DNA from 2 places in the Blautia stercoris genome. Region 2 is predicted to be linked to the other one. Evidence: predicted binding sites of a transcription regulator. Region 2 holds the regulator's gene; the other holds the start of a gene.
The links. The regulator Rex, encoded in region 2, represses fermentation and respiration genes when NADH is low (regulators of the CRP and FNR family bind a similar motif). The targets are predictions, from matches to a motif close to ATTGTTAANTANTTAACAAT.
Positions count from the first base shown of each region.

Region 1 (9,421 bases), 230 kb from region 2:
CCGGAAACAGACCTCCAATTGCGTTTTTAAACTGCTTATTCTTAACTGTTTCAAACTCTCTTAAAATTCTTGCATCGAGCTGTTCTTTTGAAACTGCCGGCTTTAAATCAATTTCAGCTAAAAGACTGCCTTTTTTTTCAAGCTGTTTTCCAATCTTTGAACTTGCTGTCAAAACAAGCGGACCCGACACTCCAAAATGAGTAAACAACAACTCTCCAAACTCTTCATACAATTTCTTTTTCTGGTCTTTGATGGTCAGCTGTACATTTTTTAAAGCCAGTCCCTGAAGTTTTGTGATATAATCTTCCTTTACCTCTAGTGGAACTAATGCCGGTCGGATTTTTGTCACACTATGTCCGGTATTTTCTGCAAAGCGATATCCATCTCCTGTCGAGCCAGTCGCCTGATAAGAATATCCGCCCGTTGCAACGATTACTTTATCAAAGGCTTCTTTTCCCTTTGCAGTCACCACATATTTGATACAGTTCTCTTCAGATAAAATATCGGTTACCTCTGTTCTTAGATGAACCTGAACCTTTGTCTCTCTCATTTTATGTTCTAATGCCCGAATAATATCTGAAGAATGGTCTGAAGCCGGAAATACCCGGTTTCCACGTTCTGTCTTTAGTTTTACCCCAATTGAGGTAAAGAAATCCATTACATTTTGACTTGTACATCCATAATAAGAACTATACAAAAATTTTGAATTGGTAATCACACTGGAAAAAAATGTTTCTTCATCACAGTCATTGGTTACATTGCACCGACCCTTTCCCGTAATAAATAATTTTTTTCCAAGTTTTTCATTCTTTTCAAATACATGTACTTCGTGTCCCTTTTCGGCAAGAAAAACAGAAGCATACATTCCGGCAGCACCGCCACCGATGATTGCTATTTTTGTCATGAAACACTCCTTTTAATCTTCTAACTCATCCGGATTACGAATTTCAATTTCTTTCCCATCCGCAAGATTAATTTCATCATTATTATACACCTGATATTCATCCCAAATTTTTTCCAAATCTTCTAACGTAGCAGTCACCTCTTTTTGTTTGCGCATACAAAGTGCGACTACTAACGCATTAATCACACTCAAAGGTGCAACAAGTGAATCTACAATTGACGCCATATCACTTCTCGCAATCAAGTTACAAGAAGAATATAAGTTCATTGGTGAATGAATGCTGTCTGTCAATGTAATTACTTTTGCATTTCTATTATTTGCAAACTCAAGCGCTTTTAATGTACGCATCGAATACCTTGGAAAACTAATTCCAATAATCACATCGTCCTTGCTGATGTGAATCATCTGTTCAAACAATTCACTTGAACTGTTTGTATGCATCAAATGTACATTATCAAATAATAAATTAAAATAAAATCCCAAAAAGCTTGCCAGTGGTGCACAACTGCGGATTCCTACAATATAAATACTCTTTGCCTCAAGAATGGTCTCCACTGCAAGTTCAAACGCATTATGGTCTATATTTTCCATTGTCAGCTTGATTTTTTCAATATCGGCTCGAAGTACCGTATCTAAAATTTCAGACTGTGGAACTCTTCCATAAGTCACTTCCATTCTCTGAATTGAATTTAACTTGTTCCGCACCAACTCTTCCAGTGCCTTTTGAAACTCCGGATATCCTTTATATCCTAAATGAATTGCGAAACGAACGACTGTTGACTCACTTACTCCAACCGTTTCTCCTAACTTTGCAGCCGTAAAAAAAGCAGCCTTATCATAATTGTCCGTAATATACGATACTAATTTTTTCTGACCTTTGCTAAATTTATGATACTGTGTATTCATCCTGCTAAGTAAGTTCTCTTCCGTCCCCATACTTTACCCCTTAACCTCTTTTCCTGTCTTAAAACATTCTATAGTAATGCTTTCATTAAGTTTATATTATAACACGAACTTAATTATTTTTCATCTGAATTTTACTAAACGCAAAAGAATTTTATGTCTAAAACAAAAAGACGAACCGTATTTCCATACGATTCGCCTTCGGAAAATTTAATCTTATTTATACAGGATAAGCTCCATTTTTTGTGTCTGCCATTTTCGGGTCTACTTTTGTTTCCTGAGCTTCTCTGTATTTAAAGAATTCTGTTGCAACCTGTGGGAATAATGCGTAAGTTAATACATCTTCTTCCTGCTCAGACCACTGTGCCATTTCTCCTCTAAGGGTGTCTAACTCAGCCGGAATTAAGTCAGCCGGACGACAGGTAATCGGTTTTGTATTACCGATGCATTTTTTCTGTACTTCTTTGTTGAACGGTTTTGCAGTTGCACCGTATTTTCCACTTAATACATCTTTTGTTTCTTTTGTAACCATCTTGTAACGTTCACCCAGAACAACATTGAATACAGCCTGTGTACCAACAATCTGAGAAGAAGGAGTAACAAGCGGGCATTCACCAAGGTCTTTACGTACTCTTGGAACTTCTTCCAATACATCGTAGAATTTATCTTCTGCACCCTGTTCTTTTAACTGAGAAGTCAGGTTAGAAAGCATACCGCCCGGTACCTGATATAACAGAGTCTTAATGTTAACACCAAGGTTCTTCGGATTGAGCAGTCCGCTGTCAAGTGCTTCGTCACGGATTGGACGGAAGTAATCAGCGATTTCAGATAACAGTTTCTGGTCAAATCCTGTATCATAAGGAGTTCCCTTAAATGTTTCTACCATAACTTCAGTTGCCGGCTGGGAAGTACCCAGAGCGAATGGAGACATTGCTGTATCAATCACATCCACACCTGCCTCTACTGCTTTTAAGTAAGTCATAGAAGCAACACCGGAAGTATAGTGTGTATGAAGCTGAATCGGAATATCTACTGTTTCTTTTAAAGCAGTTACCAGTTCAGTTGCTTTATAAGGAAGCAGAAGACCAGCCATATCTTTGATACAGATAGAATTTGCACCCATATCTTCAATTTTTTTAGCCATTTCTGTCCAGTACTCTAAAGTATAAGCATCACCTAAAGTATAAGACAGCGCAACCTGTGCATGACCTTTTTCTTTGTTTGCTGCAGAAACTGCTGTTTTTAAGTTTCTGATATCGTTCATACAGTCAAAAATACGGATAATATCAATGCCGTTTGCAATTGATTTCTGTACGAAGTATTCTACTACATCATCTGCGTAAGGACGGTATCCAAGGATATTCTGTCCACGGAATAACATCTGCAGTTTTGTATTTTTAAAACCATCACGGAATTTACGAAGTCTTTCCCATGGGTCTTCTTTTAAGAAACGAAGAGATGCATCAAATGTTGCACCACCCCAGCATTCTACGGAATGATAACCGACTTTATCCATTTTATCTACGATTGGCAGCATCTGCTCTGTTGTCATTCTTGTTGCAATCAGAGACTGATGCGCATCACGCAGAATTGTTTCTGTAATTTTAATTGGTTTTTTTACCACATCTGCCATCTTAATTTTCCTCCTTCAATTATACACCAAAGATTGCCATGAATGTACCAGCAGCTACGGCTGTACCGATAACACCGGCAACGTTTGGTCCCATTGCATGCATCAGCAGGAAGTTAGTCGGGTCTGCTTCTGCACCAACTTTCTGAGATACACGGGCTGCCATAGGAACTGCGGATACACCAGCAGAACCAATCAGCGGATTAATCTTTCCATGTGTCAGTTTACACATAACTTTACCAAGAAGAACACCACCGGCTGTACCAACTGCAAATGCTACCAGACCTAAAGCAACAATTTTTAAAGTATCCAGTTTCAGGAACGCTTCTGCACTTGTAGATGCACCTACGGATGTTCCGAGAAGGATAACTACGATGTACATTAAAGCATTAGATGCTGTTTCTGTTAACTGTTTTACAACGCCACATTCACGGAAAAGGTTACCAAGCATAAGCATACCAATTAACGGAGCTGTAGATGGTAAAATCAGACAAACAACAACTGTAATGATAATCGGGAACAGGATTTTTTCCAGTTTGGATACCGGACGAAGCTGTTCCATTTTAATTTTACGTTCTTTTTCTGTTGTGAATAACTTCATAATTGGAGGCTGGATAATTGGAACCAGTGACATATAAGAATACGCCGCCACCGCAATCGGTCCCATTAATGCTGTCTGTCCAAGCTTACCTGCAAGGAAGATAGAAGTCGGACCATCGGCACCACCGATGATAGAGATTGCTGCTGCTGCTTTTCCATTGAATCCCATAAAGATTGCAAGGAAATACGCCATATAGATACCAAGCTGTGCTGCTGCTCCCAAAAGGAAACTCTTCGGATTCGCAATCAGCGGACCAAAGTCTGTCATGGCACCTACACCCATGAAAATCAGTGACGGAAGAATACTCCATTCATCCATCAAATAGAAATAGTGAAGAAGTCCACCTGCATGTTCAATACCGGCTGCATCCGTATATGGCTGTGACATAATATCCGGATAGATATTAACTAACAGCATACCAAATGCGATTGGTACTAAAAGCAGCGGTTCAAATCCATGTCTGATTGCCAGAAATAAGAAAACAAAAGCAACCAGAATCATCAGATAGTTTCCCCATGTCAGATTCAAAAACGCTGTCTGACCAAGCAGATTGGACAATGTATCTGTTATGCTAGACATTTTATTACCTCCCATTGTCTGTATTTTTCGCAGATTTCTATCTACGACCGCAAACTTACAAATAAATCACTCTATTTGCAAATTTTTAGTTCATAGTTGCCAGTGTACTACCGTTTTCAACTGCATCACCAACTGCTACGTCAATACTTGCAATGGTTCCGTCCTGTGGAGCAACAACCGGAATTTCCATTTTCATAGCTTCCAGAACTACAATACTGTCTCCAGCTTTTACTGCCTGACCTACGCTTGCTTCGATTTTTACGATTTTACCTGCTGCAGATGCTGCAACTGTTACAGAACCAGCGGATGCCGGAGCTGCTGCTTTTGCAGGTGCTGCTTTTGGTGCTGCCTTTGGTGCTGCTTTCGGAGCAGATGCTGCTACAGCGTTTCCAGCGCCTTCTTCTACTGTTACATCATAAGCAACGCCATTTACTGTGATTGTATAAGATTTCATAATCATTTCCTCCTGTGATTAGGCTCTGTGCCAATTTCCTTTTTTTGACTTTCTGATTGAACGAACAACAAAGCTGTCCGTCGATGTATTCTCAGATGCCGCAATTGCTGCTGCGATAACTGCAATCAGTTCGCCATCATCAATTACTTCTTCCTCTTCTACTTCCGGAACAGCAACAACCGGTGCCGGTTTTGCCTGTTCTGGTGCTTTGTTTTTCTTTGATAAAGCTGCTTCCAGTTTCGGGATAAATCTCATAAGAGAAATCAGGAAACTTAAGAAGATAAGCATGATAAATACGATTCCGATACCCATAACGGTATTCTGACCTGCCTGTGCCATTTTTTCACCCATGCTGTAAACAGGGTCAATGCTGACACTGGTAGGAGTTCCATTTTTATCAAGTATAAACACACAATCTGCATCACGATTTTCAAACTTTGCATCAATAGTAACTACATAAGTGTCATCGTCGATTTCCATTTTACCATCTTTAACTTCTTCAAAACTTCCTAAAGAAGAACCGCTGGTATCCCAAGCAGAAGCTGCCGCTGCACTAAATGCATCATCGCCTTCCATATAGCTTTTAATGCTTGCTTCATCCAACTGAGAAATATTCTGGAGTACAGTTCCAAAACTCTCGATTAAGGACTGCTGAGATGCTTCATCCGGCATCGTAAGAGAGCTTGTTTCTTCACTACTGTTCTTTCCACAAGCGGTCATTGCCAAGATACATACGCTAATCAGAATCAGTCCAATGATTTTTTTCCATGTCTGCTTCATATTAATTCACCTCGCTTAAACCGTGCCGTGTTTTTTACTTGGACGATTTTCTCTTTTTGTGAATAACATTTCAAAAGCACCAATCACATATTTTCTTGTATCTTCCGGCTCGATGATTGTATCAACATAGCCTCTCTTTGCAGCAGAAAGTGCACTTGACTGAAGCTGTGCATATTCTGCAGCTTTTTCATTGATTGTTGCTGCATCACTGTCTGCGTACATAATTTTTGCAGCGAGCTTTGCATCCATCATACCAATCTGGGATTCCGGCCAAGCAAATACCATGTCTGCTCCTGTTGATTTGCTGTTCATCGTCAGGTAAGCACTTCCAAATGCTTCTCCAACTACAACATTTACTTTCGGTACAGTTGCGTTTGCAAATGCATAAGTTAAAGATGCTGCTGCTTTTGCAATATTCGCTTCGGAACATTTTGTCGCTTTATAGCCTTTTACATTTGTCAGAGTCAGTACCGGAAGTTCAAAAGCGTCACAGAATTTCACGAAATCAGCTGCTTTTTTGCATCCTCTTACTGATAATACATTATCAAATGTCTCTGCTTTTTCTCCTTCTGCATTGTAAACTTCACTGCGATTTGCAACACATCCTACAGTTGCTCCGTTTAAACGGATAAATCCAACAACCATATCTTTTGCATAATCTGCTTTTACCTCAAAGAATTCCTGGTTGTCTGCAAGAAGAGAAAGTGCGATAGAAGTATCACCTGCGCAGTTTACAAGTTCAGGGCATACACGATTTAAATCATCTGTGCACTCTACATAAGCAGAATTATCTTCGTAGTTTGATGGAAGCAGGGAAACTAATTCTCTCATTTTTGCAATGATTTCATCTTCGCTTCCTGTTACATCTGCAAGTCCGCTTTCTTCGCTCTGATATTTGGCACTTGATGTATCGCATTTGGAAATTTCATTTCCATCTAATGCATTTGGAGAGTTTACAAATAATTTTGCTTTCTTCTCTTCCATAAATGTAAAGTCTGTAAGACCTGGCATAACCGCAAGTCCGCCACCACATGTTCCAAAGATTCCTGTAATCTGAGGAATGACACCGGAAGCTGCAACCTGTTTTGCATAGATTTCACCAAATGCATTTAATGCATCTGTTGCTTCCTGAAGTCTGAAACCTGCACAGTCTACAAGACCGATAACCGGAGCACCTGTCTTCATAGCCAGTTCGTAGAGTCTTACGATTTTTTTTGCATGCATCTCACCGATTGTTCCGTTTAATACGGATGCATCCTGGCTGTATACATACACCAGGCTTCCGTCAATTACGCCATAACCGGTAATAACACCATCAGATGGTGTTTCCTTTTCAGATAAGTTGAAATCAGTGCTTCTAGCTGTTACACAACTGCCAATCTCAACAAAACTGTTCTCATCAAGCAAAGCTTCAATTCTTTTGCCTGCCAAGCTTTGTGCTGTATTACTCATTGATCAGCCCTCCATATATTTTTATTTGCGGATTTCTGCACCTATTTGACAGTGAATCCTGTTCGCGCAGAAACCACATTTTGGTTTTTCGCTCTAATGAGTTGAAGAACAAAACCAATTTCTGCCGATTTTAATTGTAACCTGTTTTTCAATTTTTTTCAACTAAAAAATTGTGAATTTCTTATTAATCTGCAAGCTGAAAAAACAGCCGGCTCTTTTTTAATAGAATCGGCTGTTTTAAACTTATTTTCTGGATTATTTACTTTCTTTATCCGCTTTTTCTACGGCTTCTTTCATGCTTTTAACGTACTCTCCTACGTAAGGAACGCTGTCTTTTCCATATTTTGCTATAATTTTAACGATTGCAGAACCCACAATTGCTCCATCCGAAACTTTTGCCATCTTGTAAGCCTGTTCCGGAGTCGCAATTCCAAATCCGACTGCGCACGGAACATCTGTTGTCTCTCTTACTGCTTTTACCATTGCCCCAATATCTGTCTTAATTTCATTTCTGACACCGGTTACACCTAAAGACGAAACACAGTAAATGTATCCCTGTGCTTTTTTTGCTATCATTTTAATTCTTTCATGAGAAGTCGGTGCAATCAGCGGAATAATGTCCACTCCGTATTTTTCACATGCCGGTGCAAGTTCTTCCCTTTCTTCATAAGGCATATCCGGTACAATCAGACCATCAATTCCACTTTCCACACATTGTTTCATAAAACGTTCTTTTCCATAAGTGAAAATCGGATTAACATAAGTTAAAAATACCATTGGAACCGTAATTTTTTCTTTTGCACGTTTCAACATATCAAAAATTTTATCCGTTGTGCATCCTTCAGCAAGCGCTCTTTCATTTGCCTCCTGAATGACTGGTCCTTCTGCTGTCGGGTCTGAAAACGGAATTCCAATTTCAATTAAGTCTGCTCCTGCTTTCTGCATTTCATATAATAACTGTTCTGTCACATCAAGTGTCGGGTCTCCCGCCGTTACAAACGGAATAAATGCTTTTTTGTTCTCAAATGCTTTTGCTATTTTACTCATAGATTTCCACTCCTCTATATCTTGCAATTGCTGCAACGTCTTTATCTCCACGACCGGATACGGTCACTACAATAATCTGGTCTTTTCCCATCGTCGGTGCCAGTTTTCTTGCATAAGCAACAGCATGAGCACTTTCGATTGCCGGAATGATCCCCTCTGTTTTTGAAAGATATTCAAAAGCATCTACTGCCTCATCATCTGTAATTGGAACATACTGAGCTCGTCCGGTTGCATTTAAATTTGCATGCTCCGGTCCGATTCCCGGATAATCCAGTCCTGCTGAAATCGAATATACCGGTGCAATTTGTCCATATTCATCCTGACAAAACAAGGATTTCATTCCATGGAATACTCCTTCGCTTCCTTTTGCAATAGTCGCTGCATGTTTATCGGTATTAATTCCATGTCCTGCTGCCTCACATCCAATTAATTTTACCTCTTTATCCGGAATAAATTCATAGAATGTTCCCATTGCATTACTTCCGCCACCGACACAGGCAATCACTGCATCTGGAAGTCTGCCTTCTTTTTCTCTTAACTGTTCTTTAATTTCCTTTCCGATAATTTTCTGGAAATCACGCACAATCATTGGAAATGGATGCGGTCCCATAACCGAACCAAGCACATAAAGAGTATCATCCATTCTCTTTGTCCATTCACGCATAGTTTCATTTACTGCATCCTTAAGAGTTGCTGTTCCGCTTGTCACCGCATGTACTTTTGCACCTAACAGTTCCATACGAAATACGTTTAATGCCTGTCTGTCCGTGTCTTCTTTTCCCATGAAGATTTCACATTCCATTCCCATAAGTGCTGCTGCGGTTGCAGTTGCCACCCCATGCTGTCCTGCTCCGGTTTCTGCAATAACACGAGTTTTTCCCATTTTTTTTGCAAGCAGTACCTGTCCAAGTACATTGTTGATTTTATGAGAACCGGTATGATTTAAATCTTCTCGTTTTAGATAAATCTTTGCACCGCCTAAATCTTTTGTCATTTTTTCTGCATAATATAATAAAGATGGGCGACCTGCATAATTTTTTAATAAATCATCTAATTCTTTATTAAATTCAG
Region 1 covers NZ_BAAHYF010000001.1:575,467-584,887, forward strand. Annotated here, with positions in the region: gene ACYQ2D_RS02860 (BaiN/RdsA family NAD(P)/FAD-dependent oxidoreductase) at 1-904, opposite strand, end outside; gene ACYQ2D_RS02865 (MurR/RpiR family transcriptional regulator) at 917-1,840, opposite strand; gene ACYQ2D_RS02870 (oxaloacetate decarboxylase subunit alpha) at 2,028-3,440, opposite strand; gene ACYQ2D_RS02875 (sodium ion-translocating decarboxylase subunit beta) at 3,460-4,617, opposite strand; gene ACYQ2D_RS02880 (biotin/lipoyl-containing protein) at 4,703-5,071, opposite strand; gene ACYQ2D_RS02885 (OadG family transporter subunit) at 5,090-5,851, opposite strand; gene ACYQ2D_RS02890 (acyl-CoA carboxylase subunit beta) at 5,867-7,303, opposite strand; gene trpA (tryptophan synthase subunit alpha) at 7,559-8,350, opposite strand; gene trpB (tryptophan synthase subunit beta) at 8,343-9,421, opposite strand, start outside.
Region 1: the regulator Rex is predicted to act here: its motif matches at 7,473-7,492, upstream of ACYQ2D_RS02890 (acyl-CoA carboxylase subunit beta).

Region 2 (9,421 bases):
GAAATATGGGACCGGGAGAAGGCAGTATTACAGCCCCGGGAAGCAGTCGAAAAATTATTACGGTGGGGTCTTCGGATTTACTTGTAAAAAACAGGGGAATTAGCGGAAGAGGACCGACAAATGACTGTATCATCAAACCGGATGTTGTAGCTCCGGGAAATGCTGTTATTTCATGTGCGAACCGCAATGACAATATGCCTTATACCATAAAGAGCGGAACTTCCATGTCTACCCCTGTTGTTTCTGGCGCTATTGCCCTGCTTTTAGAGAGAGAACCATGGCTTACAAATTTTGAAATTAAAAAAAGATTAAGAAGAACTGCGAAGGATTTGGGATATCCGCATAACTTGCAGGGGTGGGGACTGTTTGAAGTGAAATCATTTTTAAATGAAAATAATGGTTGACAAATTCTGTATCATTGTATACAATGATACAAGAAGTTTGATACAGCATCGCTTTATCAAGAGAAAACACAGATTGAGGAGTGAAGAAAATGATTAACAGAAGTGTCCGAATGAATTATCATACAAACTTACTGGAACTAGAGGAGCATATGTATCCGTTAGTAGATGTGGAGACACCGAATGTCTTTCATAATCTGTTTCCATATACAGAAATACCGAAAATAGCGTTTAATGACCGTATTGTACCGCATCACATGCCGGATGATATCTGGATTACAGATACTACATTTCGTGATGGACAGCAGTCTCGCGCACCATACAGTACAGAACAGATTGTTACAATTTATGATTATCTTCATAAATTAGGTGGAGAAAATGGAAAAATTCGTCAGAGTGAATTTTTCTTATACAGCAAAAAAGACAGAGACGCTGTTTATAAGTGTCTGGAGCGTGGTTATAAATTCCCGGAAGTTACAAGCTGGATTCGTGCAAGCAAAAAAGATTTTGAACTGGTAAAAGAATTAGGATTAAAAGAAACAGGAATCTTAGTCAGTTGTTCAGATTATCATATTTTCTATAAAATGAAAATGACCAGAAAACAGGCAATGGAACATTATCTAAGTGTGATTCGTGAATGTCTGGAAACTGGAATCAGCCCAAGATGTCATTTAGAGGATATTACAAGAGCAGATATTTATGGATATGTCATTCCATTTTGTCTGGAACTGACCAAGTTAATGGATGAGTATTCTATTCCGATTAAGGTACGCTGCTGCGATACAATGGGATATGGGGTAAACTACCCAGGTGCAGTAATTCCACGTTCAATTCCTGGAATTATCTATGGTATTATGACGCATGCCGGATTTCCATCGGAATTAATCGAGTTTCATGGGCATAATGATTTTTATAAAGCAGTCAGCAATTCAACAACTGCATGGCTTTACGGAGCAAGCGGTGTAAACTGTTCTTTATTTGGAATTGGAGAGCGTACCGGAAATACCCCTCTTGAGGCAATGGTATTTGAATATGCACAGTTAAAAGGTTCTTTGGATGGAATGGATACAACTGTGATTACTGAACTTGCAGAATATTATCAGAAAGAAATTGGTTATAAAATCCCGCCACAGACTCCGTTTGTAGGAAGTGCATTTAATGTTACCCGTGCAGGGATTCATGCAGATGGTCTGTTGAAGAACGAAGAAATTTATAATATTTTTGATACAAAGAAATTTTTAAATAAAGCACCGCAGGTTGCAGTATCAAACACCTCGGGTCTTGCAGGTATCGCGCATTGGATTAATAATCACTATCAGCTGGAAAATGAAAAAGCAATCGACAAAAACAGTGAACTGGTTGTAATGATTAAAGCGTGGGTGGACAAACAGTATGAGGATGGACGAGTAACTGTACTGACCGATGAAGAATTAATTGCAGTGATTGAAGAAAGTTGTAAGAGATTAAATATTGAGCTTTAAAATAAAAAATGTACTTTTAGAGTCGAATAAAGATTTTGAAAGTAGATAAAACAAAAAAGGAGAAAAGATGGCAGGAACAGAGAAGTCTTTAAGAGGACAGGTTTTTGATAAAATACGTTCCGATATTTTGAATGGAAAATATAAAAGAGGGGAAGAACTGGTTGAAAGTTCAATTGGAAAAGAATTGGGAATCAGCCGGACGCCGGTAAGAGAGGCAATTCGACAGCTGGAACTGGAGGGATTGGTACAGCTTGTTCCGAATAAGGGGGCATTTGTAACCGGAATTTCCGAAAAGGACGTAAGAGATATCTATCTGATTCGTGCACGCTTAGAAGGTCTTGCTGCAAGAATGGCAGCAAAGAACATTACACCGGAGCTTTTAGATGCGATGGAAGAGACGGTTGTCTTATCAGAATACCATGCGAAAAAAGAACATTATGAACAGGTATGTGAGATGGACAGTAAATTTCATAAACTTTTATATAAAGCATCCGGAAGCCGGATTTTAGAACATACATTAACGGATTTTCATCAATATGTGCAGAGAGTCCGAATGGCATCCATTATGAAAAAAAGACGTATGGAAAAGTCAAATGACGAACATGATGCAATTTTAACAGCAATTCGTGAGCACGATGAGGAAAAAGCGGAATTAGTGGCAACTCGTCATATTTCAAATACAGTAGAAAATTTAAAAAACTATGATTTAGACAGTGTATTAAGTAAGGGCGAATAAACGTTAGGGCTTAAGGAGGATAAGACGATGGAAAAAATTAAAATGACAACACCACTTGTAGAAATGGATGGAGATGAAATGACAAGAATCCTCTGGAAGATGATAAAAGAGGAATTACTTGAGCCATATATTGATTTGAATACAGAGTATTATGATTTAGGACTGGAGTATAGGAATAAGACGAATGACCAGGTTACAATAGATGCTGCAAATGCTACTAAAAAATATAAAGTAGCAGTAAAATGTGCGACAATTACTCCAAATGCTGCACGTATGAAAGAATATGATTTAAAAGAGATGTATAAAAGTCCGAATGGAACGATTCGTTCCATGCTAGATGGAACGGTATTTCGAGCTCCAATTGTCGTAAAAGGAATTGAACCTTGTGTAAAAAATTGGAAAAAACCAATTACATTGGCAAGACATGCTTATGGAGATGTCTATAAGAATACAGAGATGGTGATTCCCGGCCCGGGAAAGGTAGAACTGGTTTATACAAGTGAAGATGGAACAGAGGTAAGAGAACTGGTTCATAATTTTGCAGGTGCAGGTGTTGCACAGGGAATGCATAATTTAAATGATTCCATTGAGAGTTTTGCAAAGAGTTGTTTTGGTTATGCACTTTCAACCAAACAGGATTTGTGGTTTTCTACAAAAGATACAATTTCTAAAAAATATGACCATACATTCAAAGATATTTTTCAGGAAATTTATGAAAAAGAATATAAAGAAGCGTTTGAGAAAGCCGGAATTACGTACTTTTATACTTTAATTGATGATGCGGTTGCACGTGTTATGAAAGCAGAAGGCGGATTTATCTGGGCCTGCAAGAACTACGATGGAGATGTTATGAGTGACATGGTATCTTCTGCATTTGGGTCTTTGGCAATGATGACTTCTGTATTGGTTTCTCCGAACGGTTATTTTGAGTATGAAGCAGCACATGGTACCGTACAGCGTCATTATTATAAATACTTAAAAGGAGAAGAGACTTCTACAAACTCTGTTGCAACAATTTTTGCATGGAGCGGAGCACTTAGAAAACGTGGAGAATTAGATAAAAATGAAGAGCTGCAGGCATTTGCAGATAAGCTGGAGAAAGCAACAATAGAGACAATTGAAAGTGGAGAGATGACAAAAGATTTGGCATTGATTACATCAATTGAAAATCCGACTGTATTAAACAGCAAAGAATTTATCCTTGCAATCCGTAATAATTTAGAAAAATAAAAAATTTAGAATGAAAAAGGGAAGAGGGCATTATGCCAACTCTTCCCATTTTTCATATAATTCTTCGAGTTTTAAAGTGATTTCTGCTTTTTCATTGGATAAAGCAACACATTTTGCAACATCAACAGCCACTTCCGGTTTGGACATTTCTTCATCAATTTCGCTGTCTCTCAACTCAAGTTTTTCAATTTCTGCTTCTGTTTTCTTTAAATCATTTTCGCGTTTTCGTTTTTGAGCCTGTTCTTCTTTTTGCTGTTTCCAGTCTGATTTATTAGAAGATTCTGTTTGAACAGCGATGGTTTCTTCTTGAATGTCCGGCGCATAAATTTTAGTCAGTTCTTCGCGCTTTTCCATATAATAGTCATAATTTCCAATATAATTGACCAGATTATGGTTGGTTAAATCTAAAATTCTGGTTGCAGTTTTATTGATAAAATAACGGTCATGAGAAACATAAAGTACCGTTCCGGTATAGTTATTAAGCGCTTCTTCCAAGATTTCTTTTGAAACGATATCTAAATGGTTGGTAGGCTCATCGAGAATTAGAAAATTGGCCTCTGATAACATCAGTTTAGCAAGAGAGACACGTCCACGTTCTCCGCCGCTCAAAGAGCTGATTTGCTTAAATACATCATCTCCGGTAAAAAGAAAAGCGGCGAGAAGATTCCGAATTTCAGTATTGGTCAGTTTAGGATAATCATCTGAAATTTCTTCGAAGATTGTTTTTTCCATATGCAGAACGTGATGTTCCTGGTCATAGTAACCAATATGAACTTTGCTTCCAAGAGTAAAAGTCCCGCTGTCAGCAGGAATCACGCCATTTAAAATTTTTAAAATAGTTGTTTTGCCAGTTCCATTATTTCCAATGATTGCAACGCGTTCTCCTCTTTTGACAGAAAAACTTAAATCAGAAAAAAGTGGGAGATTTGGAAATGATTTACTTAAGTCTTTTACATCGAGAACATCATTTCCACTGGTAATTTTTGGTTCGAGACGGATTTTCATAGAAGCGTTTAATTCACTTGGTTTTTCAAGAACTTCCATTTTATCTAACATCTTTTCACGGCTCTCTGCACGGCGGATAGATTTTTCACGATTAAACTGTTTTAATTTTGTGATGACTTCTTCTTGATGCTTGATTTCCTGCTGTTGATTCATGTAAGCCTGATAAGCTTCTTTTCGAAGCATTGCTTTCTTTTCACTGTATGCAGAGTAGTTTCCGGAAAAAGAAGAAACTTTTCCGTTATCTATTTCAATTACTTTAGATACAATTTTATCAAGAAAGTAACGGTCATGAGAGACAATTAAGACAGCTCCTGCATAGTTTAAAAGATAAGTCTCCAGCCAGGAGATAGAATCCATATCCAGATGGTTGGTAGGCTCATCGAGAAGTACGATATCAGGTTTGGATAACAGCAGACGACCAAGTGCCACTCGGGTTTTCTGACCTCCGGAGAGAGTTGAAACCAGTTTGGAAAAATCACTTTCCGCAAAGCCCAGACCCTTTAAAACACCGGTTAATTCGCTTTTATAAGCGTATCCGTTTTCCAATTCAAAATTATGGGTTAAGCGGGAATAAGTATCCATAAGCCGTTCTAATTCATCAGCCTTAGCGTATTTCATCTGTTTTTCTATTTCACGCATCTGTAGTTCCATATCAAGAATATGCTGTTTTACTTGAAGTAAAGAGTCATAAATTGTTAAATCTGTATCTAAATCCTGATGCTGTGCCAGATAACCAATTCGTTTTCCTTTAGCAAGAATGACTTCTCCTTTATCAGTGGGAAGCTCCTGCATAATAATGCGCAGTAAGGTAGTTTTGCCTGCACCGTTAATTCCGACCATTGCAGCTTTTTCATGGTCTTCTATATGAAAAGAGGCATTTTGGATTAAAGTTACGCCTCCGAATGATTTTTCTATATTTTGACATGCAAGTATCATAAGTTCCTCCTTAAAAAATTCTACTTATCTGTATAAAAAAACGCCATTGTATTTATTATATCGAAAAAAATGAATTTTACAACAGATAAATGCGGCAATTAAGAGAATTGTATTTGACTTTATTTTAACAATTATATATAATAAAAGTAAATTTGTTTTGTATTGAAAGAACGAATAATCAGGCAAAAGGAGGGTAAAGTCGTGGACGAAAAAAGTATATCGAAGGCTGTAATCAGAAGACTTCCTCGTTATTATCGATACTTGGGTGAACTTTTAGAAGAGGGTGTGGAACGAATTTCTTCTAATGAGCTTAGTTCCAAGATGCATGTTACAGCATCTCAGATTCGTCAGGATTTAAATAATTTCGGAGGATTCGGACAACAGGGATATGGATATAATGTACCTTATCTTTATGCCGAAATAGGAAAAATATTAGGTCTTGACCGAACCCATCATATTATTATTATTGGTGCAGGTAATTTGGGACAGGCACTTGCGAATTATGTAAAATTTGAAAAAAGAGGATTTAAGGTTGTGGGAATTTTTGACATCAATCCGGTGTTGAAAGGAATTTCCATTCGGGGAAATGAAATTCGTATGATGGATGAGCTTCCGGAGTTTTTAAGAGAGAATGATGTTCAAATTGCAACGCTTACTCTGCCGAAAGCTTATGCGGAAGAGACTGCAAACCTTCTTGTGGAGAATGGAATTAAGGCAATTTGGAATTTCGCACATTTGGATTTGGCAGTTCCGGAAGATGTCATTGTGGAAAATGTGCATCTGTCCGAAAGTCTGATGCGTCTGTCTTATAATCTGAATCGGTATAATACAGAACATAAAAAAGAATGATAGAAGAACTGCTGCGAAAAAATATTTCGTAGCAGTTTTTTGATATTTTTAAAACAAAAATTGGGGGTGACTTTATGAGAGAATTCGTATCCGGAACACAGATGAAGCAATTAGATAGATATACGATACAGGAAATAGGAATTCCATCACTGGTGTTAATGGAGCGTGCCGCAAGAAGTGTGTATGATACAATGATAAAAGAAAGACTTCCGCTTAAAAAAGTACTTGTTTTATGCGGAAGTGGCAACAATGGAGCAGACGGTGTGGCGCTTGCAAGAATGCTGCATCTTTCAAATATTTCGGTTGATGTGGAAATTTTAGGAGACCCATCGCATTTTACGACGGAGATGAAACAGCAAATTGAGATTGCAAAAAAATATCAGGTTGCGTTTGTCAAGAATAAAAGCCTGTCTGAATATACTACTATAGTAGATGCCATCTTTGGGGTTGGATTAGACCGAGAAGTAGGTGGAGGTTACAAAGAAAAAATAAAAGAAATTAATCAGGCAGATGCCAAAGTAGTGGCAGTGGACATTCCATCAGGGATTGATTCGGCGACAGGAAAGGTACTTGGATGTGCCGTTTGTGCAGACTGGACGGTCAGTTTTGCTTATGAAAAGCTGGGAACTGTTTTTTATGAAGGAGCAGAGTATGCAGGAAATGTAAGAGTGGCAGATATTGGAATTGTAAAAATGCCTGAAATTTGTTTTCCGATTTCAACTTATACGTTTGAAGAAAAAGATTTGAAAGAAAAATTATTTCGCAGAGAAAGCGGAAATAAAGGAACGTTTGGAAAAGTATTACTAATAGCCGGAAATGAGATGACCAGTGGAGCTGCTCTTTTAAGTGCCTCTTCGGCTCTGCATACGGGAGTTGGAATGGTAAAAGTGCATACTCGAAAAGAGAACAGGGCAATTCTTCCGGTACAGCTTCCGGAAGCTATGTATTGCTTTTATGGCAAAAAAGAGATAAAATCAGAAGCGTTGGCAGAAAGTCTGGAATGGGCAGATGTAGTAGGGATTGGTCCGGGTCTTGGAACAAACAAACAGGCAGAAGAACTGTTAGAATTTGTTTTAAAACGTTCTAAACGACCATTGGTGATTGATGCAGATGGATTAAATTTATTAAAAAGTAAACTTGATTTGCTTGAAAAATACGAGTATCCTGTAATTATGACTCCGCATCTGGGAGAATTTTCACGCTTAAGTGGACTTTCGATTAAAGAATGGAAACAACAGCCGATAGAACTTACAAATAAACTGGCACATTTTTATAACGTAACTTTGGTTTGCAAAGATGCACGTACCGTAATTGCAGATGGCGGTCAAAATGTCTATGTGAATACAACAGGAAATAGTGGGATGGCAACTGCAGGAAGTGGCGATGTGCTGACGGGAATTTTACTCGGATTGCTGGCTCAAGGCTATGCTCCTTTGGATGCAGCTGTGATGGGAGTATGTGTTCATGGTCTGGCTGGCGATGAAGCTGCAAAAGAAAAAGGGAAATATGCAATGGTGGCAGGAGACCTGATTACTTATACAGGAGATGTGCTTAAGAAAAGAGGATAAGAGATTATGAATAGACCAAGTAGAATTTATGCAACAATCGATTTAGATGCCGTTACATGGAATTTGGAAAATATGAAAAAAAATATAAGTAAAGATACAAAGATTATTGCAGTGTTAAAAGCGGATGCCTATGGTCATGGAGCTGTTCCTATCGCACAGCATATTGAATCTTTGTCTTATATTTGGGGAATCGCAGTTGCCTGTGTGGAAGAAGGGATGGAACTTCGTGAGGCAGGAATTAAAAAACCAATTCTTATTTTGGGTTACACTTTTGCAGAGGATTATCCGACGATTATTGAGCATGATATGAGACCGGCGGTTTTTACGTTTGAGATGGCACAGCATTTATCTGATGCTGCGGTAAAAATGAATCAAACTGCAAAAATACATATAAAAGTTGATACAGGAATGGGTCGAATTGGCTATCGGGATATCAACGAGGCAGTTCCTGAAATTTTAAAAATTTCAAAACTTCCGCATATTGAAATCGAGGGAATTTTTACCCATTTTGCAAGAGCGGACGAAGCAGAAACAACACCGGCTTATGTGCAATTAGAAAAGTTTCAGCAGTTTATTTCAAGACTGGAAGAAGAAGGACTTTCAATTCCGATGAAGCATTGCTCTAATAGTGCTGGAATTATCCGTATGAAAGAGGCAAATATGGATGCCGTCCGTGCTGGAATTATTTTATATGGCTTATATCCATCTGACGAAGTGGAAAAAGAACCGGTTGCTTTAAGACCGGTTATGGAGTTGAAAACACATATTTCTTATGTGAAAACAGTTGAAAAAGGAACCGCAATCAGTTATGGGGGAACATTTATAACAGAAAAAGAAACAAAAGTGGCAACCATTCCGGTTGGTTATGCAGATGGATACTGTCGTGGATTATCCAATAAAGGATATGTACTGATACATGGAAAGAGGGCGCCGATTCTTGGAAGAGTCTGTATGGACCAGTTTATGGTAGACGTAACAGAGATTCAGGATGCAAAAATTTTAGATGAAGTCACTCTGCTTGGAAGAGATGGAAAAGAGAAAATTACATTAGAGGAATTAGGTGACTTAAGTGGAAGATTTAATTATGAGTTTGCTTGCTGTATCAGTAAAAGAGTTCCAAGAGTCTATCTGGTAAGCCGTTAGAATCTTCTTTGAGATTTATGGCAAAAAGCCAGTATTTCCATAGAAAATATAAAAACCATAGAATACACACGA
Region 2 covers NZ_BAAHYF010000001.1:342,893-352,313, reverse strand. Annotated here, with positions in the region: gene ACYQ2D_RS01790 (S8 family peptidase) at 1-404, shown strand, start outside; gene ACYQ2D_RS01785 (beta/alpha barrel domain-containing protein) at 494-1,882, shown strand; gene ACYQ2D_RS01780 (GntR family transcriptional regulator) at 1,950-2,618, shown strand; gene ACYQ2D_RS01775 (NADP-dependent isocitrate dehydrogenase) at 2,646-3,848, shown strand; gene abc-f (ribosomal protection-like ABC-F family protein) at 3,879-5,789, opposite strand; gene ACYQ2D_RS01765 (redox-sensing transcriptional repressor Rex) at 5,991-6,638, shown strand; gene ACYQ2D_RS01760 (NAD(P)H-hydrate dehydratase) at 6,713-8,206, shown strand; gene alr (alanine racemase) at 8,213-9,349, shown strand.